DNA from 3 places in the Providencia sp. PROV200 genome. Region 1 is predicted to be linked to each of the others. Evidence: predicted binding sites of a transcription regulator. Region 1 holds the regulator's gene; each other region holds the start of a gene.

Region 1 (10,013 bases):
GAAAAAGGTAAGATTACTTCTCCTGTGAAAGGGGCAACGTTAATCGGCTCCGGTGTTGAAGCTATGCAGCAGATTTCAATGGTTGGTAATGATTTGGCTCTTGATAAAGGCGTTGGTATTTGTGGTAAAGAAGGCCAAAGTGTGCCGGTTGGTGTGGGGCAGCCTACATTAAAATTGGACAAACTGACCGTTGGTGGTACCGCGTAATTTTCACGGCGATTGAGATAAATTAGGCTTTGCTCGCCCTTGTGACAAACTCTTGGAGATGTTGTGACTAGGGCGTTTGTGTGCCTGCAAAGCACAAAAAACTGAGGTGTTATGAATAAACGTATTTTACCCGTCGTGTTGATGGCTATTTTGATTGTCATTAGTCTTTATTTTAATGGTGGCGATAAAACGGCACCAGAAGCCCCAGCCACGCAGAACAACCCTCCGGCTCGTGAAGCAGTCGCGCCAAAAGAAACCTCACAAACCATCGATAAACTGACCGCACAAGATAATGTGGTCAGCTTTATGGAGAAATACCAAAAACTTCCCGCTTTCTATATGACAAAGAAACAAGCCCGCGAAGCAGGATGGGATGCGAAAAAAGGCAATCTTTGCGATGTATTACCAGGAAGAGCGATTGGCGGCGACCGTTTTTCTAACCGTGAGAAAGGGTTACCCATTGCACAAGGGCGCCAATGGTTTGAAGCAGACATTAATTATCGTTGTGGTCACCGAGGAGCCGATCGCTTGTTATACTCATCGGACGGGATGATTTTTGTGACGCATGACCATTATAAGAGCTTTACGCAAGTCAACTAAAGGAAAACCGTGATGAGCAAACAGGTGATCTTTGATTTCAGGCAGATAAACTCATTGAATGATTTTTATGACCAATTTGCTCGGCAATTTTCCCTTCCTGACTGGTTTGGTCGCAATCTTGATGCCCTGTGGGACATGGTTTCCGCAGGCATTGAGTTACCTGTCACTATCACGTTTTCACACATGACTGCGGAACAACGTATCCAATTCGCAGATGTTATTGATGTGATGAATGACGCACAAGATATGTGGGAAGAAGAGTTCATTTTTGCTTTAGATATAACAAAAAGCTCTAACTAATATTCCTATCACTCATGGTAAAGTCTAAATAAGATAACTGAGCTGATAGGGGTCTTTAGGATGAATAACGTTACCTGTACTGCTTTTCCGCTAAAAGAAAAAAAATTCCTGATTGTTCACGGCTATACCGCATCCCCTGAAAAAAACTGGTTTCCATGGTTGAAATCAGAGCTCGAAGCTTTAGGCGCTTTTGTTAACGTGCCCACCATGCCTGATTCATTAGCCCCAGACCCTAAAAGGTGGCAGCAGCGCTTACAACATTTGCCTTTTGATATTGATGAAAATACGGTTTTGATTGGCCATAGCTTAGGTTGCGTCACCGTATTACGATTTCTTCAAAATGCAGGGCAGCCGGTAGCGGGTTATGTATTGGTATCAGGGTTTGATGAAAAACAGCAAACATTGCCTGAATTACAGCACCACACAGTTGAACCATTGAATTATGACGAGCTCATACAGATAGCAAATAATCGAATATCGATTATATCAACCAATGATGGGATTGTATCACCAGAGTCTTCGAAAGCATTGGCTTACGCCTTAAAAACACAGGTTATTATTGAAGGCTCAGCCGGTCATTTCCTTGATAGAGAAGGCTACACTGAATTTAAAACACTCCTTGATACAATCAAAACGCATTTTAGTTAGTTATGGCTGGTAAGAATACTAGGTACATTTACCAAGAAAAATCCCCTAGCCGCAGCATAGGGGGTAATTCATTAAGCCATTTCAGAGAGATCTTTCAAGTATTGAAAGATTTGTCGATAGGCTTTTGGTGGTTTGTTACCTTCACGCTCTTTTTTAGCATTACGGACTAATGCTCGCAGTTGTTGCCTGTCTGTTTGTGGGAACAGGGCAACCACGTCTTCAATGACTTCATCACCGCCATCTAATAAACGGGTACGTAAGTCTTCCAGTTTATGTAAAATGACCACTTGTTGGTTGTGACGGTTTTTAAGCTTATCCAACGCCTCTGTAATCGGCTCAACTTCACGTGAACGTAATAACTTACCGATCAGTTGCAATTGGCGACGACGGCCTTCACGTTTGATTTTTTGGGCAAGTTCAATGGCTTCAAGTAATTGAGTATCTAACGGGATGCGCTCTAACTCACTTTTACTTAAATCTACGAGCTCAGCCCCTAATTTTTTGAGGATCTCAGCATCGCGTTTAATTTCGCTTTTACTGACCCAAATGATTTCCTCGTCTTCTTCGTCTTGCGGCGCTGGGATATCATCCAGCCAGTCATCAGGCTGTTTGGCCATATCGATTTTCCTTTTTACCGAACACAGTCGTTTAATTACGCGTAATTAATATGATTTACTGTGTTGTGAGTGTTAACATTCATCTATTATATATTGTAACTGGGAAAACCCCTCTATGACTACCTAGCATTTGCTTGCTAGGGCAGAAAATCACGTTTCCCCCACATTTTTGATTGGACTAAAGCATGAGTGTAACTGAACAAGTCACCGAACAACGCAAAAAACTCGAAGAAGCCGTCGCGCACGCATTAGAATTCGCCAAGACACGTTGTGATGCTGCGGAAGTCGCAGTAAACAAAAGCACTGGAATTAGTGTGAGTACCCGCCAAGGGGAAGTTGAAAATGTTGAGTTTAACAGTGATGGAGCGCTAGGGATCACCGTTTATCATCAACAACGTAAAGGCAGTGCGTCTTCTACAGATTTAAGTCCTGAAGCTATTGAGCGCACAGTTCAGGCGGCAATTGATATTGCTAACTACACCTCAGAAGACCCGTTTGCAGGGCCGGCAGACAAATCGTTGCTGGCTTTTGAAGCACCTGACCTCAATTTGTTCCAAGCGAGCGAACTTTCTCCTGAAGCCGCGATCCGTTTAGCGTCGGTTGCGGAAATGTCGGCACTAAATGCAGACTCCCGCATTGTGAATACGGAAGGCGGTAGCTTTAATGGGCACTACGGTGTGCGTGTGTTTGGAAACTCCCATGGTATGTTGCAAAGCTACTGTTCAAGCCGCTATTCGATGTCGAGCTGTGTGATTGCTGAGCAAAATGGTGAAATGGAGCGTGATTACGCTTATACGATTGGCCGGAGCATAGAGGCATTGCAGTCCCCTGAGTGGGTTGGGCAGGAGTGTGCTCGTCGCACCTTATCTCGTTTGTCACCTCGTAAATTGCCAACGATGAAAGCCCCAGTGATTTTTGCGGCAGAAGTAGCTACGGGTCTATTCGGTCACTTAGTCGGTGCCATTAGTGGTAGCAGTATTTACCGCAAATCGTCTTTCTTATTAGATAGCTTAGGAAAGCAAATTTTACCAAGCTGGCTGACCATCAACGAGCAACCCCATCTAATGGGCGGGTTGGCGTCATCTCCTTTTGATAGCGAAGGTGTCCGCACCTGTGAACGCAATATTGTTGAAAATGGTGTGCTACAAACGTGGCTAATGACCAGTTATTCCGCAAGAAAGCTCGGTTTGCAAAGTACAGGCCACGCGGGTGGCATCCATAATTGGCGTATTGCAGGCCAAGGCCTTTCTTTCGATGCATTGCTGAAACAAATGGGGACAGGGCTAATCGTTACAGAGTTAATGGGCCAAGGGGTTAGCGGTATTACGGGGGATTACTCACGTGGTGCTTCAGGCTTTTGGGTGGAAAACGGTGAAATTCAGTACCCTGTGAGCGAAATTACCATTGCGGGTAACTTAAAAGATATGTGGGCGAATATGGTCACTATCGCTGATGATATTGAAACTCGTAGTAATATTCAGTGTGGTTCGGTATTGATCCCAGAGATGAGTATTGCGGGAGAGTAGTTTTCTTATTTGTCCATTTAAAAGCAACAAAAAAGGCACTCAATTGAGTGCCTGAATATGTCAGAGGACTTACCTGAGTTTTTTAAATAAAACTTTTTTCGCTAAGCCTTCCTTAATCCAGTCGTTGTCGAAATTAACGGTGGAACTCACCAGCCGCTTCTGGCTGATAAACGATTTCCAGTACACGAACACGTGTTTGAACACCGTTTGGCAATTCCCAGCTGATTTCATCGTTTACATGCAAGCCCAACAAGGCTGCACCAATCGGTGCCATAACAGACAGCTGCTCTGCGCTATCTTTCAGTGACGCAGGGTAAACTAAGGTACGTGTGCGTTCTTCGTTGCTGATTAAATCCAAAAAGCGAACGGTACTGTTCATCGTGACCACATCAGCAGGCATTTCTTGTGGGGTCAGAATATCCGCACGGTCCAGTTCATCATTGAGCGCTTCGGCAACCGGTGTGCCCGCATAAGCCGGCTGTTCCATCAGTGTATCTAAACGTTCAGCATCTAAATCATTGATAATAATTGTTGGCTTTTTCATACCACACTCCAATAGAGACATACAAAGCAAACACCCCCCACCCATAAGGTAGGGGGTGTCGCTAGAAATAAGTTTGTTTAAAATATTAGGCGCTATACGCTTTAAAGGGAAGAGATCAGGATCACGATCTCTAAGCCTACCTTTGTAAAAAATACAGATTGATATTTTTATCGCTAGGTTTGAATTGACTACTCTTCGTCAAACCCACTTTCGAACAGGTTAATAATTGCGGATAATGCCTGATTTTCATCTGGGCCGCTAACCTCAATATCAATATTACTACCTTGTTCTGAGTCTAACATCAACATCGCAATAACGCTATCGGCCTCAGCCTCAATTTGGTTATTATTCCGCAAAATAACTCTTGAGTTAAATTGTTGAACTAAATCATAGAGTAACATCGCAGGTCGTGCATGCATCCCAAGCCGATTTTTGAGCGTTATAGTTGTTTTTACTGTCATTTACGGGTTACTTGCGTTTTTCCAGCGTTCTGTGGCGTGATTGCACATTTTTACCACGAGAACGGAAATAGTCGGCAAGTTGTTCAGCAACATACACGGAACGATGTTTACCCCCTGTACAGCCAATTGCGACAGTCAAGTAGCTACGGTTATTGGTTTCTAACATCGGTAACCATAATTCTAAATAGCTACGAGTTTGGTAAATGAAGTTATGGACTTCAGTATGCCTATCTAAGAATGCAGCCACGGGTCTATCAAGGCCTGTCATTGGGCGCAATTTTGGATCCCAGTGCGGGTTTGGTAAAAAGCGCACATCGAATACATAATCTGCATCAATAGGAATACCATGTTTGAAGCCAAAGGATTCAAACACCATTGTCAGTTCACGCTCACGTTTGCCCATCAAACGTGTTCTTAGCATCTCAGCTAATTCGTGAACGGACATTTCAGAAGTATCGATAACTAAATCAGCTCGAGAGCGTAAAGGCTCAAGTAGCTCATTTTCTTCATCTATCGCGCTCTCAAGTGAAAGATTTTTACTTGAAAGTGGGTGCAGTCGACGAGTATCACTGTAACGGCGAATAAGCGTGTTACGATCGGCATCTAGAAACAATAACTGAGGAGAGAAGGCTGAAGGTAATTTATCAATCGCTTCTTCGAAAATCTCTGGATTGTCGGGCATATTACGCACGTCGATGCTTACTGCTGCTGAAATATTACGATCAGCCAGTGAATTCGCTAACTCCGGTAGTAATACAACCGGTAGGTTATCTACGCAATAGAAACCCATATCTTCCAGCGCACGTAAGGCAACGGATTTCCCCGAACCGGAACGGCCGCTGACTATCATCAGCACCATGAGCTTGCTCCCTTTTGTTTCCTAATAATATGCTTCTTGAAAAGCAGTATTTGCCAAATAATATTACTTAGAAACCATAACAATATCATTTGCATATGGCAAGATACATAATTTATCTATTCTATAATTATGCGGTATAGCTCTTCGTCACTTTGTGCACTGCGTAGGCGTTTACAGAGCGTTTTATCGGCTAGTTTTTTGGCGATAAGCGACAATGTATGCAAGTGCGTTTTACATTGGTCTGATGGCACAAGTAGCGCGAATAGCAAGTCAACAGGCTGATTATCAATTGCATCGAACGCAATTGGCTCCTCTAAATGTAAAAAGACACCGACAGCACGGCTGCTTTCACCTTCGTTCAGCTTTCCATGAGGAATAGCAATACCACCGCCAATGCCTGTTGTACCAACTTTTTCTCTGGTTAATAACGCTTCAAATACCGTATTTTCAGGTAATTCCAATTCAACGGCAGCCAGCTCACTAATAATTTCTAAAGCTCTTTTTTTACTGGTGCACACAATATTATTACGTGTACAGGCTGATGATAAAACAACGTTTAACTGGATTTCTATATCACTATTCATTTTATTGTTCACTTAGGACTACAAAACCAGATGGTGTACCCACCATCTGGTTTGAAACATTATCCGGCTAATTAATAAGCCGCATCAATGTATTAATGTTGTCTCAGTTTTTCTTTATGTTTGGTTAATTGGCGCGACAGCTTGTCTACGAGTATATCTATAGCAGCGTACATATCGTTTTCTTCCGCTGAGGCGTGGAGATCCGCTCCATTGACTTGCACGGTTGCTTCCGCAATTTGTTGAACTTTTTCAACTTTCAAGACAACTTGGATACCATTAATGCGATCAAACAATTGTTCCAATTTTTTGAGTTTTTTCTCAACAGTCTCGCGCAATGCAGGAGTAAGTTCAATATTGTGTCCAGTAATCTGAAATTCCATACAATCTTCCTTATTTTATCAATTAAACCAGCTGTTTACGCTGATTAGAGGGCGGAATGGATAACGATTCTCGATACTTAGCAACAGTTCTGCGAGCGACTTGAATGCCTTGTTCAGCCAGCATACTCGTCAATTTACTGTCACTCAATGGTTTTGCTGGGTTTTCAGCAGCAACCAGTTTTTTCACCAATGCTCGAATTGCGGTTGAGGAGGCTTCGCCACCTGTGTCCGTATTAACATGGCTGGAGAAAAAATATTTCAACTCAAAAATGCCTCGTGGGCTATGGAGAAACTTTTGAGTTGTCACTCGTGAGATAGTTGATTCATGCATGTCCACTTGATAGGCGATATCGGCTAGTATCATTGGCTTCATGTACTCCTCTCCCAGCTCAAAGAATTCTTGTTGCTGTTCTACAATACAAGTCGCAACTTTTAATAGCGTTTCGTGGCGGCTCTCAAGGCTTTTAATCAACCATTTTGCATCTTGCAGATGACTCCGAATATATTGAGAATCATCTTCATTTGCTGAATTATGTAACATCGAAGCATAATGGTTATTAATACTTAGTTTAGGGATGCTATCTGTATTTAACTCAACTTGCCAGTGCCCTGCGATTTTTTTCACTAAAACATCAGGAATGACGTATTCCGATTCCCCGGTATTGATAGATTGGCCTGGCTTTGGATTTAACGTTAAAATCAGGTCTATCGCGGTTTTGAGTGCATCTTCTTTTAAGCGAGTTAATTTAGCTAACTGGCGAAAATCACGGTTAGCCAGTAAATCAATATGGTTACTAATAATGAGCTTTGCATCTTGTAGCCCATCAGTTTGCGCAGGGTAGAGTGACAATTGAATTAATAGACACTCTTTTAAGTCTTGTGCTGCGACACCCAGTGGGTCGAAATGCTGAATACGTTTGAGAACAGCAATGACTTCCTCAATACTAATCTCTGAGTTATCAATCCCTTCATGTATATCAGAAATTGCGGTTGTCAGATAACCGGAATCATCTATTGAATCAATAATAGCGGTGGCAATTGCCTTGTCCGTATCAGTAAAAGGGGTCAGCTCAGCTTGCCACGTCAGGTAATCTTGCAATGTTTGCGTTGTTTCACCTTGATAAACAGGGAGTTCATCAAAACTATAATCGTTACTGGTCCCTGATGGCGTGCCTGCCGTATATATTTCATCCCAATCCGCATCTAAAGGGAGCTCACCTGGCATATCTTGGTTTTCGAGAGCATCTTTGGTATCGAGCTCACTGGTATCGGCACTTTCATTTAGGGAATCAAGAGATTCGGACTCGGAATTTAACTCTTCTTGCTCAAGAAGTGGGTTAGTTTCCAAGGCAAGTTGAATTTCTTGCTGAAGCTCAAGCGTAGACAGCTGCAACAAGCGGATGGCTTGCTGCAATTGAGGGGTCATTGCAAGTTGTTGACTGACTCTAAGCTGCAAACTTTGCTTCATGAATCTGTTTTATTCTCCCTAAAAAATAACGACATACTCAGTTTATAACCGGAAACCTTCACCCAAGTATACACGTTTCACTTGTTCGTTCTCTAAGATCATGGTTGGTGACCCATGAGCAATTAAGTGTCCTTGGCTAACAATATAGGCTCTTTCGCACACATCTAAGGTTTCCCGCACGTTATGGTCGGTGATTAAAACGCCGAGGCCATAATCCCTTAAGTGCTGAATGATTTTTTTGATATCTAAGACGGAAATAGGGTCAACACCCGCAAAAGGTTCGTCTAATAAAATAAATTTTGGGTTAGCGGCAAGTGCTCTAGCAATTTCAACACGGCGACGTTCTCCACCGGATAGAGATTGCCCCATGCTGTCTCGAAGATGGGTAATACTAAATTCTTCCATCAGTTCCTCAGCACGATCTTTACGTTGCTGAGAATTTAAATCTTCACGAATTTCTAATACAGCCATTAGGTTATCATAAACACTGAGACGACGGAAAATGGAGGCTTCTTGAGGAAGATAGCCTATTCCACGGCGTGCACGTTCATGCAACGGTAGAAGGCTGATATCTTCACCATCAATCATAATTTTGCCAGCATCCCGCTGAACAATACCCACAACCATATAAAAAGTCGTTGTTTTACCGGCCCCGTTTGGTCCCAACAAGCCAACGATTTCACCTGATTTAACTTCCAGGCTGACATCTTCAACGACCTTACGTTTTTTATAGGCTTTAGCTAGATTTTCAGCGGTTAGTGTCGCCATAACAGTTATTTACTCTTACTTGCTGATGAATTTTTATTTGCTGCAGGGCCTTTTTCTTGCAATTGCGCTGGCAGTATTACGGTAGTGACGCGTTTGCCTTTATCACTAAATGCTTCCATTTGTTGCGTTGGCACAATATAGGTAATTTTGTCACCCTGAATATTGCTGTCTAATTGCTCAAGATAGGCATTGCCTGTTAAGGTGACGAGTTGTTTATCGACCTCATAACGGGCTTTGCTGGCATGGCCTTTAATTGGCTTGCCATCATCCTGTAATTGGTAAAAAGTAACTGGGGTACCAAAGGCCTCAATCACAATTTTATCCGAGTCACTACTTGGACGTGTTACAACCACTTTATTGGCTCTGATATCAATAGAACCTTGTTTAATAACAACATCATCAGTAAAGGTGGTGACGTTTTTTTCTAAATCAAGAGATTGTTTGACCGAATTAATCGTCATTGGCTGCTGCGTATCACTTTTTAATGCCATCGCAGGTAGGCTAAGAGCAAAAATTGCACTGGCAACAGCTCCTTGAATAAAACGTTTCTTAGTTACTTGATTCATTTTAATGCTCTTCTGGTTGTAACACATAATGAGTTTTTACATCTTCGATTAATTCAGCCGTTCTTGTACGAAGGTTTCCCTTCATTTTCATACCAGTAGAATTGAGACCTTGTCCAATAATGGTCACTTTATCATCAGATGAAACGTCTTGTGTTGTCAAATTGACAACTGCACTCTCAGTTGTAATTCGTTGGATCTGCGAGTCTTTAGTTAAACTATCAACTTGAACATCGCTGTATAAATAGAGAATTCTATCGTTCGTTAACCTTGCTTTGAAAGCCTTAACCGTCCAGGTAGGTTCACCTGCTTCGTTATAAGTGGTAAGAACCGGTTTCGAAAACCACGTGATTTTCCCTTCAGTGTAGTTATCTATTTTATCTGAAACGAGTTTATACGCTAAATTACCCGTTGGATTATAGACAAAAGTCACTGAATCATCAGTTTGATAATTAGGTTGCCCATCATTAATTACTTTATCCTCTGCG
Region 2 (10,013 bases), 1.0 Mb from region 1:
TCCTATCCTTAAATTGTCGCTATATTAGGCAGTCTCTTCCTGTGTCTATTCGTCAACAAACCAAAGGAGCAGTAAACTGTGAAATGGTTAATCAAACTTACTACCTATGCACTTCTGTTACTGCTGCTATTGTTTATTTTTACTTATATCGGGCTGCAAACCCGTTGGGGTGCATCCTACTCCAGTCAATTTTTAAGTAAGTTCACTGACTATGATATTGATGTGGGAATTATGGGACATGAATTTTCTAACCCCGGTGAATTCATTTTCCAAGATGTCAAATTAGCGAATAAAAACTGTGACCTATCTTTAGACTCACGGCAAATCGTGCTTGATGTTAATTGGCGAAATCTATTTAGCGGTACGGCAATCAAACGTTTGGTTATTACTCAAGGAACATTATCGACAACTGTCACACCTGATACGATACTGCTACCTATTTCCGCGAATATTTTGCAATTTGAAAATAGCCAAATCACGCTTAAAAAAGACAATGATACTGTGCAAGTCACTGGCTTCACGGGGGGAATTACCCCTTGGAAACCCGATGAAAACTCCCCTTTTGGTTACGGTGATTTTCGATTTACCGCTAACCAATTAAAATTTAATGACCTTTCATTCAAGAATGTTGCCATTACCGGTAAATTGCAGCAGCAAGGAACAGAAATAAGTCAAGCAAGTGCCTACCTAAATAATGGCTATATTGCGGGGGCTGGGAAGGTACTTAAGGATGGCGCTATCGCGGTAGATTCCCTCACCATGAATAAAGTCGGTTGGGAAAATAAAGTTGATGTCGATTCACTATTTGATGCAATAACGAGTGAAAAATCATTGCAGATCAAAAAAGTAGAGTTAACCAACATTGATATTCAAGGGAAGGATTGGGCACTCTCTGGCCTAAGCACCGAAATTGACCAACTCAGCTTCGTGAGAGGGAGCTGGACTAGTTCCGAAAGCAACATTCGTTTTAATGTTGACCAATTTGTCGTAAAAGACCAGCAACTCAGTACCTTAATTGGTGATCTGAAAATTAACGGTGACAGCCTGAATATCAATAAGTTATCCGGTTACTATAATAAAGGCGTCTTTAACCTCAGTGGTTCTTGGCAGCGCAATGACCGAATACTGACTATCGACGAAGGCAAACTAGCGGGTATCTTATATACTTTGCCTGAAAATTGGCTATCATTCTTTGCAGAGCCTACACCGCCTTGGTTATCTGGTTTAAGCATCAAAAAATTCACCCTTTCTCAATCACTTTTGATGAATATCCAACCACAGTTTTCCTTTGAGCTGACCGCGCTCAGCGGCAATATTGAAAATATCGATTTAATAAAACAAAAGCAGTGGGGAATTTGGAGCGGTAAAGCGACATTCACTGCAGATAGCGGCACAATTAACCAAGTTCTTGTACGCCGCCCGTTTATTGAAGTGCGTCAAAGTGGTAAGTCCTCAGCCGCTGCGAGCTTAACAGTCAGTACCGATAAAGGCATCAGTAAGGTTGGCTTGCTGGTAAAACAAGAACCAAAAAAAGTCCCCTTCTTACTGAGAGCATCGGGTTCGAATATTGATCTCGTTGATTTAAACCAATGGGGCTGGGCAGGCTTTCCCGCTCAAGTTATTGGTGATTTTGATGCGACATTACAAGGGGATTTACTCGCCCCATCAGTAGAAAAAAGTTTGAATGGGGAGTTGATGGCAGTCCCATTGCAAGGCAAACGCCTATTCCGTACCGTTGTTAATGGGGTTGTCACTTCTTCAGTAGAGTCCGAAGCCGATTTACAGCCTACCGAGCCTTCATTAGTAGAGCCGCTCCCCGCACTTAGTAATCCATAGATATACAAAAGGCAGGTCAATCATACCTGCCTTTATCTTTTAATTTTCAATGAACAACATTACTTTACTGGCGCTACAGGTAGCACCATATAGACACCACTGAATACTGCGCCCACCTTGCCATCAGGGTTACTAACCTCGACTTTCAGCTTTACCCGCGCTTTACTGCCGCGCGCTAAACGGTCAAGGTCACCGCTCATATTTGCTAAGTCCGCTGTCGCTGTCGGCCTGCCGCTCACGGGCTTACCATAACGAATACTGGCATCGACCAACACAATATCGCCACCAAGCTGGTGTTCTTGCATTAACAGCCAAATCAGCCCCCATCCCGTCAAGGTAGCTAATGAAAATTGGCTTCCTGCAAATATCGTTTCATGAGGATTTTGGTTGCCCGCTTCCGGCATGGTGGTAATAAAACGAGTTCCTGTGTATTGGTCAACTCGAACCCCCATTTTCTCACTCAATGGAATGTACTTATACCACGCTTGTTGTAGCTCACCACACCAATCGGGACGATGTAGAATTTGGTCTAGCGTCTCAATGGGTTTAATCATCAAATAGTGGCGTACAGGCGTTTTTAGCTGCCCAGCGACTTGGCCACGGTTCTCAAAACCCATTTTGTCGAAAAAGGGGACGGCCTCTTCACGAACGCTCGACACAATGCGTTTTACGCCTTCTTGCCGCGCAACGGACTCCAGGGCCATGATAATTAATTTGCCGAGTCCTTTACCTTGCATGGCAGGGTTAACGGCTAAAAAACGGATAGCCCCCTCATTATCTGCATTGATATATAAGCGGCCAATGGCAAGGATACGGTTTTTATCATCCACAACCATTTGATGGTGTGCGGTTAAATCATATCCATCTTTTTCTGAACCAAGGGGCTGATTAAACGGTTTTCGCAACATTTCCCAGCGAAAATGGTAATAAGTTGCGAATTCAATATCATCTTTCGGTGTACGTAAATGGTACATCGCTTCCCCCTTTAAAAATGGCTTCACACTTGTAGCCAGAAGGTAACAGGGCCATCATTGGTTAAATTTACTTGCATATCGGCAGCAAATTCCCCCGTTTGTGTTTCAATCCCTTGTAGCCGGCTTTGTTCAACGAAGTATTGATACAAGGTATCTGCTTTTTCAGGTTCGGCTCCCCCTGAAAAACTTGGCCGCATACCTTTTTTGGTGTCAGCAGCTAAAGTAAATTGAGAAACCACCAATAGGCTACCTCCCGCTTGCTGAACGTTGAGATTCATTTTCCCTTGTTCATCGCTAAAAATACGGTAGCCTAATACTTTTTCACACAAACGCTTGGCTTTCTGCTCATCATCATCTTTTTCAACACCAAGTAAAACCAACAACCCAGTATTTATTTGCCCTACTATTTTCTGATCAACAACCACACTCGCTTGAGTGACTCTCTGGATTAATGCAATCATGATGACTCTTTACAAAAAGATGGAGCAACGTTCGCCGTTGCCCCACGATAAAATCAGGATGTTATTCAACTTCAGCACTAAAATCGTAAGTGCGGAAATATTCAGGAATGGTGTCTTTATTCACGACATGAATACTGCGAATACCAAGAGCTTCTGCAGCTTTTATATTTTCCTCGACATCATCAAAGAAAATAGCATCTGCTGCATCAAAATCTTCTGATTGCAGCACATATTTGTAAATTTCAGGATCAGGCTTACGCATGCCTAAATCTTGGGAGAGATATAAAAAATCAGAGGAAGCTGCAATTTCTGGGTAGTGTGCTGGCCAGTAGTCTAGATGTAGACGGTTGGTATTCGATAAAACGACCACTCGGTGCCCTTGTTCACGAAGGCGCTCCATAATATCAATGACTTCAGGTCGTAATGAAATAAAAATAGCGTGCCAGCCTTCAGCAAAATCTTCAAAGCTTAGTGTTATGCCTATTTCTTCACAAAGCAGTTCAGCAAACTCGATGTCTGAAATTTTTCCACACTCATGTAATTGAAAGATATTACCAAAAGTAAAACGTGATTTGATTTCTTCACTTGGTGTACCACTGAGCTCAGACCATTTATCAAATACACGATTAAAGTCGATATCAATAATCACATTACCCATATCGAAGATATACAGCATAAATTTTCCTCATTGTTATTCACTAAATTTACTTTAATCATTATTCATGCAACTGAACAGCCCTAATTAGTGATAATTCACGTTATTTTGTCAATTTATCGATTAAGCAACCCGCACTTAGCTCAATTAACGAGCAGCAAACTGGGCAATTTGTTCCATTAAAGAGAAAATATTTTTTATCCTAAAGGTGCTATTTCACACCACACTATCGGCTTTTGATACTAAATGTTAAGTCCCACCATAGGCTTTTTGCATAATGACTTACACGTAGCAAGTTACACATAAGCAATGTCAGCTGATATCCATGCATTATCAGTAATCAATAAATCTTAAAATATAAAAGTCATACTATGAAAGTAGATAAAACAATCTCTTGGCCGATTGTTATTCTATGGGGAAGCTTATTTTTAATTCCATTATTTAATAATCTCTCCCAGAATTTAAATATCGACCTAGCAACAAAAACTATTGAACATTTTCAATCTATTACTCTAATTTTTTGTGCCTTTTTCACTTGGTTTTATATGAAACCATTACAGCAAAAAATCCAGGGAATGAAATTATTTTGGTTATGGGCAACTATCTGGTGGATAACATTATTTGGTAGAGGAATCAATTGGGGACGCGAATTTTTCCCTAATTTAGATCACATCTATTTTAGACTCGTTTCTGTCGTCTTGATTGGCAGTTTAGTTTTGATGCTATTCGCTTCTCCATTAAGAAAAAGTATTGTTTTTCACCTAAAAAATACAGCGATTCCACTTTGGAGCTTACTACTGACCCTTTGTGCTTTTTTGATTTCAGATAGTGTTGAACACCATCGGTTCCTGAGTTCCATTTTTCTACATCATGCTGAGCTACAAAGCCTTATTGAAGAATTGTACGAAATCCCTTTAATTATCGGACTATTTATTTCATCACTGTATTTTATGAAGAAAGACAAGTCGTTATAAACCTTATCAATAAATAAGGCGCCGAAAGGCGCCTTACACACATCACGACAATAATGTAATAAACAATATCACGTAACGATAATTAGTCTTCTTTAGAACGGTTTGCACGACGGCGATCGTTCTCAGTCAAGTGGCGTTTACGCAGACGGATAGACTGCGGAGTCACTTCAACTAACTCGTCATCATCAATGAACTCAAGTGCTTGTTCCAGAGTCATTTTGATTGGTGGTGACAGAGTCGTTGCTTCGTCAGTACCTGACGCACGCATGTTAGTCAGTTTTTTACCTGTTAAGCAGTTAACGGTTAAGTCGTTAGAACGTGAGTGAATACCAATGATTTGGCCTTCATACACTTCAGCACCGTGACCTAAGAACAATTTACCACGATCTTGCAGGCTGTACAGTGCGTAAGCAACCGCTTTACCTTGACCGTTGGAGATCAGAACGCCGTTTTGACGGCCACCGATTTCACCTGGGCGAACATCGTCGTAATGACTGAATGTTGAATACAGTAAACCCGTACCTGATGTCATTGTCATGAATTCAGTACGGAAGCCAATCAGACCACGGCTTGGGATCACGTAGTCAAGACGTACGCGGCCTTTACCGTCTGGCATCATGTCGCGCAGGTCACCTTTACGTTCACCTAAAGCTTTCATGATGTCGCCTTGGTGCTGTTCTTCAACGTCTAAAGTCACTTGTTCAAATGGCTCTTGTTTACGGCCATCGATTTCACGAATGATAACTTTTGGACGAGATACGGCTAATTCAAAACCTTCACGACGCATGTTTTCAATCAGAACAGATAAGTGAAGCTCACCACGACCAGAAACGCGGAATGCGTCTGGATCTTGAGTTTCTTCAACGCGCAGTGCAACGTTGTGAACCAGTTCTTTATTCAAGCGGTCAAGGATCTGACGTGAAGTCACGAATTTACCTTCTTTACCGCAGAATGGTGAGGTGTTAACACAATAGAACATGCTAACAGTTGGCTCATCAACCGCTAACGCAGGCAATGCTTCAACGCTACCGACTTGGCAAATGGTGTCCGAAATATTCAGTTCACCTAAACCTGTCAGAGCAACGATATCACCCGCTTCCGCTTGTTGTGAGTCAATACGCTCTAAACCTAAGTGAGTCAGAACTTTACCAATTTTACCGTTGCGAGTCTTACCTTCGCTATCGATAATCGTTACTTGTTGGTTAGGCTTAACAACACCGCGCTTAATACGACCGATACCGATAACACCTAAATAGCTGTTGTAATCCAATTGCGAAACTTGCATTTGGAATGGGCCGTCAATGTCGACTGCCGGAGGCGCAACATGTTCCACAATCGCTTCGTACAGTGGAGTCATGTCTTCAGCCATGTTTTCGTGGTCAAGGCCAGCAATACCGTTTAATGCAGAAGCATACACGATAGGGAAATCGAGTTGCTCATCCGTTGCACCTAAGTTCACGAATAAGTCGAATACTTGGTCAACAACCCAATCAGGACGTGCGCCTGGGCGGTCAACTTTATTGATAACAACAATTGGACGTAAACCGTGGTCGAACGCTTTTTGCGTTACGAAGCGAGTTTGTGGCATTGGGCCGTCCATCGCATCAACAACCAGCAGTACGCAGTCAACCATAGACATAACGCGCTCAACCTCACCACCGAAATCGGCGTGACCTGGGGTGTCTACGATATTAATGTGATAACCATTCCATTGGATAGCGGTATTTTTAGCAAGGATAGTAATACCACGCTCTTTCTCCAAGTCATTGGAGTCCATAACACGCTCATCAACAGTTTCACGTTCACCGAACGTGCCTGATTGCTGCAGTAATTTACCAACCAGTGTGGTCTTGCCATGGTCAACGTGAGCGATGATGGCGATGTTTCTTAAATTTTGAATTGACAAGGATTTTTACCGTTTAATTGACAGGAAAGGAATATGCTTTTTGAGCCGTTATTCACGCCCAAAGCATACTTTCTACGTTAATTTGCTGTTATTTTACACGTTTTTCCGCACAAGTGGAATAAATGTGAAACCCATCACTGTATAAAAAGTTTTTAACGAAAAAACATTCAGTTGCGAGACTGAGCCAAAATACCTAATAAAAATAGGCCTATCAGCACTGTGAAATCACAAAGTGACAGAATAATACGCTAAAAACTTAATATTAGCAGCCCAAAAAAAGAACAAAAAATAGACTTTCTTTCTTAACTGCCAGTTTAAATATCTTTTTGCGTTATTTAGATATATCTAAATTGACTAATTAGATATATCTAAATATAGTAAACCCATAAAATAAATTCGATATATCTAAAGTTACACGCTAAGGAGTAACTATATGCTAATTAAATCTTGTCGTCATGTATATTATGCACACCACGATGAAAATCAACGTGGCCACCACGGTGGATGTTGCCACAATGAAGGCCGTCATGGTCACGGACACAGTGAACGCTGCCACGGCGAAGGCCGTCATGGTCACGGACACAGTGAACGCTGTCACGGCGAAGGCCGTCATGGTCACGGACACAGTGAACGCTGCCACGGCGAAGGCCGTCATGGTCACGGACACGGTGAACGCTGCCACGGCGAAGGCCGTCATGGTCACGGACACGGTGAACGCTGCCACGGCGAAGGCCGCCAAAGAGGCCGCGGAAGAGGCAAAGGCCTGCGTCGTTTATTCGACCATGGCGATCTTCATATAATGGTACTTTCGTTAGTCGCTAAAAAACCAAGCTATGGCTATGAAATTATCAAAGATATTCAAGAAGCCTCAAATGGCTTATATGTGCCTAGTCCCGGTGTTATTTATCCGACTCTAACACTGTTAGAAGAGCAAGGCTTCCTAGAGTCTCAGATTGTTGAGCGCAATCGCAAAAGTTTTACGATCACACCAGAAGGAGCTGCCCATCTCGCTCAAAATAAAGAAATTGAAGCGGTTATTGCTCGCAAACTAGCAAAAGCGCGTGATATGCAACAAGGCGGCAATTTAGCGGAAGACATTGAAATGGCTGTCAGTCGCTTTAAAGCATTATTGCGTCACAAAATGGTTTTAAAACAGCTAAATGAAGAACAGACTCGCCAAATAGCTTCCATTATCAATGATGCAGTAAAACAAATTGAAGAAGTAAATACGTTATTAACCAATAGCGATGAAGATTAATGCCGCTGCTTGAGATTAAATAACCTCATTTCTTTTAGATTTCATCGGCATTGCGCTTTAACAGAGCACAGTGCTGATTTTTTATTTGAAATCCCACCGATGGCCCCCAAATTCACTCAAAGCACCAAATTGGTGCGCGCAAAAGAGCCGATCGCACCAAAACAGTGCACAAAATGCAATATTTGCTTAATAATAAATCTATTCCTCACGTAACAATCAGTATTTACTATAATTAAAAAAGTTGGCACGCTTTTAGCTTATCTATTTATAGAGCGCGTGCTAACTATTTTTATATAACTAATTTTATATAACTAACACGCCAGACAAACAACAGACCGACTATCAAACGATAGCTTGTGATTTGTTGATTAGACCCGACCAGGAGAGCCGAGATGTCCGCTGAACATGTTTTATCGTTAATTAAAGAGCACAATGTTAGATTTATTGATCTGCGTTTTACCGACACTAAAGGTAAAGAGCAACACATCACTATCCCTGCTCATCAAGTTGACGAAGACTTCTTTGAAGAAGGCCAGATGTTTGATGGTTCATCTATTGGTGGCTGGAAAGGCATCAATGAATCAGACATGGTATTAATGCCAGACCCATCAACGGCGATGTTAGACCCATTCTATGCAGATATCACGTTGATCATTCGCTGCGATATTTTAGAACCGGGCACGATGCAAGGTTATGACAGAGACCCACGTTCAATTTCAAAACGTGCGGAAGATTTCCTGCGCTCAAGTGGCATTGCCGATATCGTTCTCTTTGGGCCAGAACCTGAATTTTTCGTTTTTGATGACATTCGTTTTGGCAACAACATGCATGGTAGTTACTACCATATTGATGATATCGAAGCGGCATGGAATACAGGCACCAAGTACGAAGGTGGTAATAAAGGCCATCGCCCTGCAGTAAAAGGCGGTTATTTCCCAGTTCCACCGGTTGATTCATCACAAGACTTGCGTTCAGCTATGTGTACCACGATGGAAGAGATGGGCTTGGTTGTTGAAGCTCACCACCATGAAGTGGCAACCGCTGGCCAGAACGAAGTGGCGACCCGCTTTAATACCATGACCAAAAAAGCGGATGAAACCCAAATTTATAAATATGTTGTTCACAATGTTGCCCATGCCTACGGCAAAACAGCGACCTTTATGCCTAAACCTTTAGTGGGTGATAACGGTTCAGGTATGCACTGCCATATGTCTTTATCTAAAGGTGGCGTTAACCTGTTCGCAGGTGACAAATACGGCGGTTTATCCGAAATGGCGCTGTATTACATCGGTGGAATTATTAAGCATGCACGTGCACTGAACGCATTTACAAACCCAACGACTAACTCATACAAACGCTTAGTTCCTGGCTTTGAAGCACCAGTCATGTTGGCATATTCTGCACGTAACCGTTCTGCTTCGATTCGTATTCCAGTCGTCGCGAGTACCAAAGCACGCCGTATTGAAGTTCGCTTCCCAGACCCAGCTGCTAACCCATATTTAGCGTTTGCAGCCCAGTTAATGGCCGGTCTTGATGGCATCATCAATAAGATCCACCCTGGTGATGCGATGGACAAAAATTTATATGACTTACCACCAGAAGAAGCCAAAGAAATTCCAACTGTTTCAGGCTCTTTAGACGAAGCGTTAGCGGAATTAGATAAAGACCGTGAATTCTTAACCCGTGGTGGTGTATTCACGAATGACGCTATTGATGCGTATATTGAATTAACCCGTGCCGACATCCAACGTGTTCGTATGGCACCACACCCTCTCGAATTTGAAATGTACTACAGTGTGTAACACGCCGTTCCACTGTTAGTCTTTGTTGCCGTGAAGCACTTGCCCCATCTTTTGATGGGGCCTTTTATCTCTAACGTATTTACGCAACAAAAATCAAATATCGGTTGTTTGGTCTATCAGGTATAATGCACCAAAATAGTGCAGGAG
Region 3 (10,013 bases), 1.6 Mb from region 1:
CGTTGGGCTTTGTGCTATTCCCTTCACAGCCAACCAACATTAAAAGTACTAATAAGCTAACAATGTAGCGAAAAAACTTCATAGTTATTACCTATAATACAATGTTTACTAAAACATTTTTAAATAATCGGAATAGACAAATCATTTTCTGATTGTTAAGTAACAAAAAGTATAACTAATATTGGTAGAATAATACATTTATATTTCCAAATGTAACAATGCGTAACCTGAATTTATTCGATAACAATTAACCTACCTATTCAGGATAAATAATGGGAAAATGCGAGTATCTCATTCACATATAACAGAACTAAGATGACTATGAGCCCAGAATTACAGAATCTAATTAGCCTAATCAAACTCGAAAAAATTGAAGAGGGTATTTTTCGAGGACAAAGTGAAGACCTTGGTTTGCCTCAAGTTTTTGGCGGACAAGTTGTTGGGCAAGCCATGTATGCAGCGAAACAAACCATACCTGAAGAGCGAGCGATTAATTCTTTTCATAGTTATTTTTTACGTCCAGGTGATAGCTCTCGCCCTATTGTTTATGACGTTGAGATTTTACGCGATGGCGGAAGTTTTAGCGCACGTCGAGTGAGCGCCATTCAAAATGGCAAGCCTATCTTCTTTATGACCGCATCATTTCAATCCCAAGAAGAAGGTTATAATCATCAAAACTTGATGCCAGATGTACCACCTCCTACAACATTAATTTCTCAAGATGATATTGTGCAAAGTTTAGCTGATAAATTACCTGAATCAGTTAAAAAATATGCTCTTAGGCCAACTCCCTTTGAATTTCGTCCTGTTGAGTTTTACAGTCCATTCGATTCCGCACCTCAAGAACCGTTTCGCTATATTTGGTTCAAAGCGAAAGGGCAGCTACCTGATCTCCCTTCGCTACATCACTATTTGTTAGGTTATGCATCTGACTACAACTTCCTTCCCGCTGCATTGCAACCGCATGGTAGAGGCTTTATGGAACGAGATCTACAAGTCGCAACGATTGATCATTCCATGTGGTTCCATCGCCCATTCAAAATTGATGATTGGTTACTGTATGCCGTAGAAAGCCCTTCAGCATCTGGTGGAAGAGGTTTTGTTAAAGGACAAATCTATAATTTACAAGGTGATCTTGTTGCAACCGCAGTCCAAGAAGGTGTAATTCGTCATAGGCAACCCCCTAAATAAAGCAGAGTTTCGAGTAAGTGATTACTTACTTAGAAAGGTAGATTAATCTGTTTTAAAAGGTAATGGCAGCCAGCAATAAGCTGCCATTATCAATTTACACAAAGCACAGTATTATCCTGTCATTATCATTACGCTAATGATTAATTATAAGCACTTTCACCATGAGAAGTAATATCTAAACCTTCCCTTTCTTTTTCAACATTAATGCGTAAACCTGACGTTTTCGCTGCTACTTTAAATGCGATATAAGCAACGATTGCAGTCCAAACAACACAAACTAATATGCTAACGGCTTGAATTCCGACTTGTTTCATCATCGTAATACCTTCTGCAAAGCCACTTCCACCTAATGTCGTTGAAGTAAATACCCCCGTAAGTAAACAACCTAAAATCCCGCAGACACCGTGAACGCCAAAAACATCGCAAACATCATCAACTTTTAATCGACGCTTTAAAATCACAACACCCCATAAACCAGCCACCCCAGACAATACCCCTATAATTAATGCCCCACCGACCCCAACCGTTCCTGCCGCTGGTGTAACCCCAACTAACCCAGCTAAACAACCAGAGCAAGCACCTAATAATGAAGGTTTTTCCCTGAAAAGCCACTCAGCTAAAGTCCATGATAAAATAGCTCCAGCTGCAGCTGCGATAGTGTTCACAAACGCTAATGCAGCGATACTATTAGCACTTCCGGCAGAACCTGCATTGAAACCAAACCAACCAATGAATAGTATGGAGGTTCCCATAAACACCATAGGTAAGTTATGTGGTTTAATAGCCTCTTTTCCTAATCCAGTACGATGTCCAAGTAAGTAAGCACCAACTAAACCAGCAACAGCCGCATTAATATGAACAACCGTCCCCCCTGCGAAATCTAGTGCGCCATCTTGCGACAAAATACCGCCGCCCCATATCATGTGTGCCATTGGTAAATAAGCAAATGTCGTCCAAATAACCGTAAAAATTAAGATTGCAGAAAATTTAATCCGCTCCCCTAATGCACCAACCACCAATGCAACCGTTAAGCATGCAAATGCCCCCTGAAAAACAACGTGAATAAATTGGGGGATCGGTCCAGATAAGCTTTCAACAGTGATATTTTTTAACATAATCTGACTAAAACCACCGATAAAATCATTTCCCTCACTAAAAGCTAAGCTGTACCCATAAACAATCCAAATAACAGACACTAAAGCAAAAATAACCGCGGTTTGAGCCATTAAAGAAAGAACATTTTTACTTCTTAGTAGCCCACCATAGAATAATGCGATACCTGGAAGTATCATGAAAATAACTAAAGCAGTCGCTATCATCATAAATGCGTTATCCGCTTTATCTAGGGTTTCCTCTGCTGCAAGCACCGTTATTGGAAAACCCCCCATTGATATCAATAGACATAAGTATTGGAACCCTTTGCGCATAATTGCTCTCCTACAGTGCTTCGTCTTGTTTTTCACCTGTACGAATACGTACAGCTTGCTCTAATGACAAAATAAATATTTTTCCATCCCCAACTTGGCCCGTATAAGCTTTTTTTTCGATTGTTTCAATTACCTGGTCTACTAACTCATCAGAAACTGCTATTTCCATACGTACTTTAGGTAAAAAATCGACAGTATATTCAGCTCCCCTATATAATTCGGCATGTCCTTTCTGTCGTCCAAACCCTCGAACTTCAGTAATAGTAAGCCCTTGAACACCAATATCTGATAGTGCTTCTCGGACTTCATCTAATTTAAATGGCTTAATGATTGCAATGATATATTTCATGCTCACTCCTATAAGTCAGGTGAATAAGCCGCTCAATATCTTGAACAGCACTGACGTTATAGCAAATCGTGTGCCAAAATATATTTATCCATATAATTCAATAGGAAATAACAAAATAAAAAACCACTCGAATGAGTGGCTTTAGGTCTTGCATTATAAGAGTGCAGAATAATTAACTAGTTATACTCTCAATTTCAGCATCACAACGGGCATTCAATGATTCCCCAACTTGTTGCAACTGGTACATTTGATAATAACGTCCTTTTTGCTGTAAAAGCTGCAAATGCTTACCTTGCTCAACAATTGCACCACGATGTAACACAACAACTTGGTCAGCATCAACGATTGTTGATAAACGATGAGCTATCACGACTAGCGTAGTATGTTGACGGATCATTCGTAATGCTTTTTGTATCGCTTGCTCTGTCCCTGAGTCAATATTTGCTGTCGCTTCATCCAAAATTAAAATTTTCGGTGTGACCACAAGCACTCGAGCCATCGCTAATAATTGCCTTTGTCCAACAGACAAAGTGTTTCCTTGTTCACCTAGTACAGTATCGAGCCCATCAGGTAACTCACGAACCAACTCAGCAAGCTGAACAGTTTCAAGAACTTCCCAAACTTTATCTTGGCTAACCTCTCGTCCTAGTGCGACGTTATCAAAAAAAGAAGCCGCAAGAACAACAGGGTCTTGTTGCACCATTGCAATACCCTGACGTAAAACTTGATGAGATAGTGAACTCAAATTACGACCATCTAATAAAATATCCCCTTCCCGCCACGGGTAATACCCCATGATTAAATTTGCGATGGTACTTTTACCGCTCCCGGTATGGCCAACCAATGCAACGAAATTATTATCGGGTACGTGTAAATTAATATCTTTAAGTACCATTTTGTTATCACGGTAAGCGAAAGATAAATGGTTAATTGAGATTGAGCCACCTTGTAATGGCTCATTGCTTTCTCCATATCCTTGTTGCGGGCTATCCATGAGTTCAAAAACACGCTCACCTGAAACAACCGCTTGCTGAAGCATCGATTGCTGAGAAGTTAATTCGATAAGCGGTTCATTCAAGCGACCTAAATAGTTAATAAATGCATATAAGACACCAACACCAATGGTAGTCGTTCCTTCGAATCCAAATAGCAATAGCAAGCCACACAATACTGAAGCTGAAAGTAAACTTAGTAATGGCCTTAATAGTAAGCCATCAAGTTTTAATGCTTTCATTCTTGCAAAATAATGGTCTTGGCTAATACTTTGCATTTTTTCGCCAAACCTAGCCTGTTGGACAAATTGCTGAATAACCGTCATTCCACTAATGACTTCGTTAAAACCGTTGTTAATATCCGCAAGATAGGATCTCACACGACGTACAATCGGTGTGCTTAAGCGCTGATAAATAAGCATCACAACAAATACAGCAGGAAAAATCATCACTGCAATTGATGCCATACGCCATTCCAATGAAAACATAGCAACTAACATGGCACAAATTAGGGCTAAACTGCGAAACACCGTCGGCACAACCATCACAAAGAGGTCTTTAATCACTTCAGTATCATTTGTCACTCGTGAAATCAATTGGCCAACAGGTTGTTTATCAAAGGCACTCAGAGGCTGCCTAAGGGCGGCATTCATCACATCTGTTCGTAATGTTTGCACGACGCCCACAGAAGCTTTATTAAATAAAATAATTTGATAGTAATGTAATAATGCAGCAATAACTTGAAGCAATATAAAACCAACGGCCATATATAAAGCCAGTGGCATGATGATTTGTTTTTTCGCAATCATGTTATCAATAAAATAACTGATTAGCAGAGGCCCACTGACCTCTGCAATAGCGGCCAACCATAGCATTGCAATAGCAATACCCATAGTACCTCGGTACGCTTTTCCGTAAGCAAGTAAACGCTTAAGTGCTGGCCATAGCGGTTTTTTTTGGCTCATAGCTCACCATCCAAAGCCGCTTCAATCTGTTGGTACTGATACATATCTTTATACCAGCCCGACTGTCCAATAAGCGCTTCATGTCTACCTCGGCTAATAACCGCCCCTTGAGATAGCACAATAATATTATCTGCTTCAACCAATGCAGATAGACGATGAGCGCTAATTATCATAGTCCTACCTTGTCGCCAATGACTTAAATTTTGTAAAATTGTAAACTCGGTCTGCCCATCAACGGCAGAAAGTGCATCATCTAACACCAAAATTTCTGCATTTTGCAAGATAGCCCTTGCAATAGAAATTCGTTGTTTCTGCCCACCTGACAACATAACACCACGCTCACCAACCTGAGTAGAATAGCCCTCCGGTAAACGTAAGATATCATCATGTACACAAGCAATGTGCGCAGCCTGTTCAATTTCCTCCTGAGTTGCATTAGGTCGCCCAAGTGCGATATTGCCTGCAACTGTATCTGAAAATAAAAATGGAGACTGATTCACAATAGATAAACGACCACGCCATTCATCTAAACGAATCTCAGGTAGCGGTAAGCCTTGATAGAGGATCTCCCCTTCAGTAACATCAAATTGGCGTTGCAATAACGTCAACAATGTTGATTTCCCAGCCCCTGTTGGCCCACATATTCCCAAAAACTGCCCAGGTTTTAGGTCAAACCGAATATCATGCAATGCTGTTCGTGTCGTTTCTGGATAACTAAAACTGATGATATTCACATTCAAGTTTCCCTTTTCAGGCTGTAATGAATGCGAACCATCCTGAATAACTAATGGCTCATTAAGTAAACTTAAAATACGACTATAAGCTGCACTACCTCGTTCAACGATATTAAACATCCATGCTAGCGCTAACATCGGCCAAATCATTAACCCTAAATACATCACAAAGCTCGTTAATTCACCTAACGTCAATGTGTCGTTTAATACCATCCAGCTGCCACCTGCAATAGCGAGTAAATTGGCCATACCAATTGCCATAAAAATGGTGGGGTCAAAACGCGCATCAACTCTAGCAACATGCATATTGCGACGCCCAGCCTCAGTGGCTACCTGTTCAAATTGATTTGATTGATGGTCTTCAAGACCAAAAGCTTTAATCATACGGATACTTGTTAAACTTTCTTGCGCATGATTATTTAAAGACGAAAATGCTCCTTGAGCGTGCTTAAAACGCTGATGAAGCTGGTCCCCATAACGCTTAATAACGAGTGCCATAATTGGCATTGGTATAAGAGCAAGTAAAGTCAGCTGCCAACTAATTTCAACACTCATCATGATGAGTACCGCACACCCCATCACCAATGAGTCAACCAATGTTAAAACGCCTTCGCCTGCTGCAAATACAACTCGGTCAACATCATTCGTCGTGCGTGCAATTAAATCCCCTGTTCGGTACTTAAGGTAAAACTCTTGGTTTTGTAGACTTAATTGCCGATAAAATTTTTGTCGTAGCTGCACGGCTAACTTATAAGACGCACCAAATAACCATAAACGCCAAACATACCGCAAACCATACACAACCAGCGCAATCAACAGCATGACTGAAACATAAGTAATCAACTGCGTTGTTGGCATTGCCCCTTTACTTATTCCATCAACAACCACACCAACGATACGTGGAGGGACTAATTGTAAGATAGCAATGATAATGAGAAAGCAAACAGCACCGAGATAGCGCCGCCATTCACTCAAAAAATACCAACCTAGTTGTGAAAATAATCGCACGTAATACTGCCTTGAATATATTGATTTAATGATGCCTAAGGATGAGAAGCCGTAATCATCTACGTTATTACGGAGTTAATCAGGAATAGGCAAGACTGTCGTATACTTGATTTTTTCCATTGCAAAACTTGAAGTCACATCAATTAAACCATGAACACCATTGACGAGTTTTTTATAGAATAAGTCATATGATTTCATGTCATGCACTTCTACTTGCATAAGGTAATCATACTCCCCAGCCATACGATAAAACATCAGAACTTCAGGGAGTTGACTGACAAAAGAAACAAATTGCTCATACCACTCACTATTATGGTGCTGTGTTTTAATTGTCACAATTACCGTTAAACCTAAACCTAGCTTCTCACCGTCGAGTAAAGTCACTCGCCCTCGAATATAGCCCTCATCTTCAAGCCTTTTTAATCTTTTCCAGCACGGCGTAGATGTTAAATTAACCGCTTCAGCAAGGGTGTTTAGGGATAGGCTACTGTCATTTTGCAATAAACAAAGCAGCTTTTTGTCTATTTTATCTAGCATGATTGCTCTCTTGACTTGGGTGCAAATACTTTTGCCGTTATTTTATTAGCCGCATAAGCATATTATGCAAAATCGAATAATTTAAAAACAATAAAAATGTTACCAAATGCCAAGATTATAGAATATTTTTATACAAATAACCAAATAGACACATAAATAGTACCTCAATCAAACTAACTTGATAAAATAGAACTATTAATTGCATCTTAGTATCGATAACATGTTTCACTTTCTTCTTATTACATATTGAAAATGATATATCACCAAGGAGTACCTATGAAACGCGCAGTTGTGGTTTTCAGCGGAGGCCAAGACTCAACAACCTGTCTTATTCAAGCTTTGCAAAACTATGATGAAGTTCATTGTGTGACTTTCGATTATGGCCAGCGCCACCGTTTTGAAATCGAAGTCGCACAAAAGTTAAGCGTATCTCTAGGTGCTACAGCGCATAAAGTCTTAGATGTTACATTACTCAATGAATTAGCAATTAGCAGCTTAACTCGAGATAACATCCCAGTTCCTGGTTTCACAGAAAGCGAGTCGAGCGGCCTGCCTAGCACTTTCGTACCTGGGCGTAATATTTTATTTCTCACTCTCGCAGCAATATACGCCTATCAAGTCCAAGCAGAAGCGGTAATAACTGGTGTATGTGAAACCGATTTTTCAGGTTATCCAGATTGCCGTGATGAGTTTGTTAAAGCACTTAACCATGCTGTAGACCTCGGCCTTGCCAAAAATATTCGCTTTGAAACACCGTTAATGTGGCTAAATAAAGCCCAAACATGGGCTCTTGCTGACAGTTATGGTCACCTCGAAACTATCAGGCAACAAACACTGACTTGTTATAATGGTATTCAGGGGGACGGTTGCGGCGAGTGCGCAGCCTGCCATTTAAGAAGCAGAGGCTTAGCTGAATATCTAAATGATAAAGAAACCATTATGCAATCATTAAAACAAAAGCACTAATAAGTTAATCAAATACACAGCCTACCATTCGCTCATTCACAACTATTCAAGCTAGGTAGGCTAATTTTAGATGAAATCTTCAGAACCCACCTTGAATGACTCTAGTTTCTCACGTAATTGTTCATCAATCACAATCGCTTTATTCTCTATATTATCGATGAAAACAAATGTCACATAGGCATCTGAAACAACCTCTTGAACACCTGCTTTATTACGAATAATTTGTTGATAACACACGGCACTTTTACTTCCTATTTTATCCATCCGAGTCACAACCGTCAGTTCATCACCAAGTAATACGCCTTGGATGTAATTTACATTAATGTTCACTGCAGCCATTGTTAAATTATTCTTTATAGCCCAGCTAATGAAATTACGTTTATTCATCCATTCCCAGCGATCTGCTTCGTAGAATTCTAAATAGCGCGCATTATTAACATGCTGAAAAACATCTATATGATAACCATGAACTTTAATATGTGTTGCCATAACTACTCCGACCAGTTTATTTTTTAATAACATAAAAATAACAAATGTACGGAAAATGTGCTGAATGAATATCAATAATCAGACTTAGCTCGCAAATTATTTACACAAAGCTTAGTTTTATGCTTAATTATTAACCTGTTAATATATTAGTCTCATACTGCATATCTCCTCTACACTATATATTTCCCCCATACTTTGTATGGGGGATTTTAGCTATAGAGTTAGCTTGTCTTTATTCTTTTCTAAAAATGCGGGACCTATCCCCTGAACCTCTAAAATGTTTTCAATGGAATTAAAAGCACCATATTTTTGCCTATATTCCACAATTGCTTTCGCTTTTTGCCTACCGATACCAGTCAGTTTTTCTGCAAGTTCGTCTTCACCCGCTAAGTTGATATTGACTTTGTCAGACTGGCCATGGCTCGTCGATGGTGAGTTATTACTTACTTGTTTTTCTTGAATAACAGCCGCAGTGGCTTTTTCTGGCTCAATTTTCTTAGCCAAAGAAAAAAAAGAGAATGAGCATAATAAAGAAAGGAGCAGAACAGTACCTAATCTGCATTGATTAACTGAATTCCATAACATATTTGTTCTCCTGTGTGTATTGAGATGCAACGATGCCATAGAAAAATACGGAACACTTTTCAATAATATTAAAAATACAAAAGGCCACCCAAAGGTAGCCTCCTGTTTATGAAGTTGCAATTTTACTTGCGAAGCTGCTCGCAATTATTCAATATTCAGCACTTCAATTTTTGCATTTTCACGCAAGTTAAGCATCAGAGCTTCGTTAACCGCAGAGCTCATAGCACCTTGGTATTCACGCGTTAATTGCTTTAACTCATCATCCGTCGGTTGGCCTAGCGTAACTTTATCTAGTTGAATAAGCACATAGTTATCGGACTCATCACGCGCAAGTGCATAACTTGGTTTACCATCTACAGGTTGTGGCATCTCCATCGTCGCATTGATGACCGCTGTTTGTGGCATTAAACGAGAAACGGTCTGAACATCAGAAAATTTAACACCAGCAGCATTTAGCGCTTCAGTGCCTTTACCTGCTTTTAACTCTGCGAGTAGCTTATCGCCCGTCGCTTTCAGTTCTGCATCGGCTTTTTGACGTTTAACCAGTGTTTCAATTTCTGACTTAACCTGTTCAAAAGGTTCAACGTTTTCTGGTTTGTACTCTGTTACGCGCACAATAAATGCACGGTCACCTTCCACATTAATCACGTCAGAGTTGATCCCTTTAGAGCCATTTTTATCCACTAAACGGTCGCTAAATACTTCACTCACCACTTTAGGGAAATTAAGCGCAGCAGGTGGATTTGTTCTATCAAACCAATCCGTCGTCA

What was found. The regulator sigma-54, encoded in region 1, starts transcription at its own class of promoters, with help from an activator protein. The targets are predictions, from matches to a motif close to GTTGGCACANNTTTCGCTNT.
Region 2: glnA (glutamate--ammonia ligase) is a predicted target of sigma-54. The motif match lies at 8,305-8,324, and genes of this name have one in related genera.
Region 3: glnK (P-II family nitrogen regulator) is a predicted target of sigma-54. The motif match lies at 3,026-3,045, and genes of this name have one in related genera.

What each region holds. Positions count from the first base shown of each region.
Region 1 is NZ_CP096307.1:3,545,382-3,555,394, reverse strand. Features, by position in the region: gene tldD (metalloprotease TldD) at 1-207, shown strand, start outside; gene M1E86_RS16320 (ribonuclease domain-containing protein) at 319-807, shown strand; gene M1E86_RS16315 (barstar family protein) at 820-1,107, shown strand; gene M1E86_RS16310 (RBBP9/YdeN family alpha/beta hydrolase) at 1,168-1,755, shown strand; gene yjgA (ribosome biogenesis factor YjgA) at 1,827-2,372, opposite strand; gene pmbA (metalloprotease PmbA) at 2,558-3,898, shown strand; gene rnk (nucleoside diphosphate kinase regulator) at 4,032-4,442, opposite strand; gene npr (PTS phosphocarrier protein NPr) at 4,631-4,903, opposite strand; gene rapZ (RNase adapter RapZ) at 4,911-5,762, opposite strand; gene ptsN (PTS IIA-like nitrogen regulatory protein PtsN) at 5,879-6,346, opposite strand; gene hpf (ribosome hibernation promoting factor) at 6,439-6,726, opposite strand; gene rpoN (RNA polymerase factor sigma-54) at 6,749-8,194, opposite strand; gene lptB (LPS export ABC transporter ATP-binding protein) at 8,237-8,962, opposite strand; gene lptA (lipopolysaccharide ABC transporter substrate-binding protein LptA) at 8,968-9,528, opposite strand; gene lptC (LPS export ABC transporter periplasmic protein LptC) at 9,530-10,013, opposite strand, start outside.
Region 2 is NZ_CP096307.1:291,007-301,019, reverse strand. Features, by position in the region: gene M1E86_RS01380 (AsmA family protein) at 79-1,836, shown strand; gene fabY (fatty acid biosynthesis protein FabY) at 1,896-2,810, opposite strand; gene dtd (D-aminoacyl-tRNA deacylase) at 2,834-3,271, opposite strand; gene yihX (glucose-1-phosphatase) at 3,333-3,947, opposite strand; gene M1E86_RS01360 (hypothetical protein) at 4,298-4,900, shown strand; gene typA (ribosome-dependent GTPase TypA) at 4,983-6,806, opposite strand; gene M1E86_RS01350 (PadR family transcriptional regulator) at 7,240-8,064, shown strand; gene glnA (glutamate--ammonia ligase) at 8,457-9,866, shown strand.
Region 3 is NZ_CP096307.1:876,964-886,976, reverse strand. Features, by position in the region: gene M1E86_RS03785 (YbaY family lipoprotein) at 1-82, opposite strand, end outside; gene tesB (acyl-CoA thioesterase II) at 322-1,191, shown strand; gene amtB (ammonium transporter AmtB) at 1,332-2,618, opposite strand; gene glnK (P-II family nitrogen regulator) at 2,629-2,967, opposite strand; gene M1E86_RS03765 (SmdB family multidrug efflux ABC transporter permease/ATP-binding protein) at 3,140-4,924, opposite strand; gene M1E86_RS03760 (SmdA family multidrug ABC transporter permease/ATP-binding protein) at 4,921-6,666, opposite strand; gene M1E86_RS03755 (Lrp/AsnC family transcriptional regulator) at 6,742-7,203, opposite strand; gene queC (7-cyano-7-deazaguanine synthase QueC) at 7,480-8,169, shown strand; gene M1E86_RS03745 (acyl-CoA thioesterase) at 8,236-8,658, opposite strand; gene M1E86_RS03740 (ComEA family DNA-binding protein) at 8,872-9,243, opposite strand; gene ppiD (peptidylprolyl isomerase) at 9,388-10,013, opposite strand, start outside.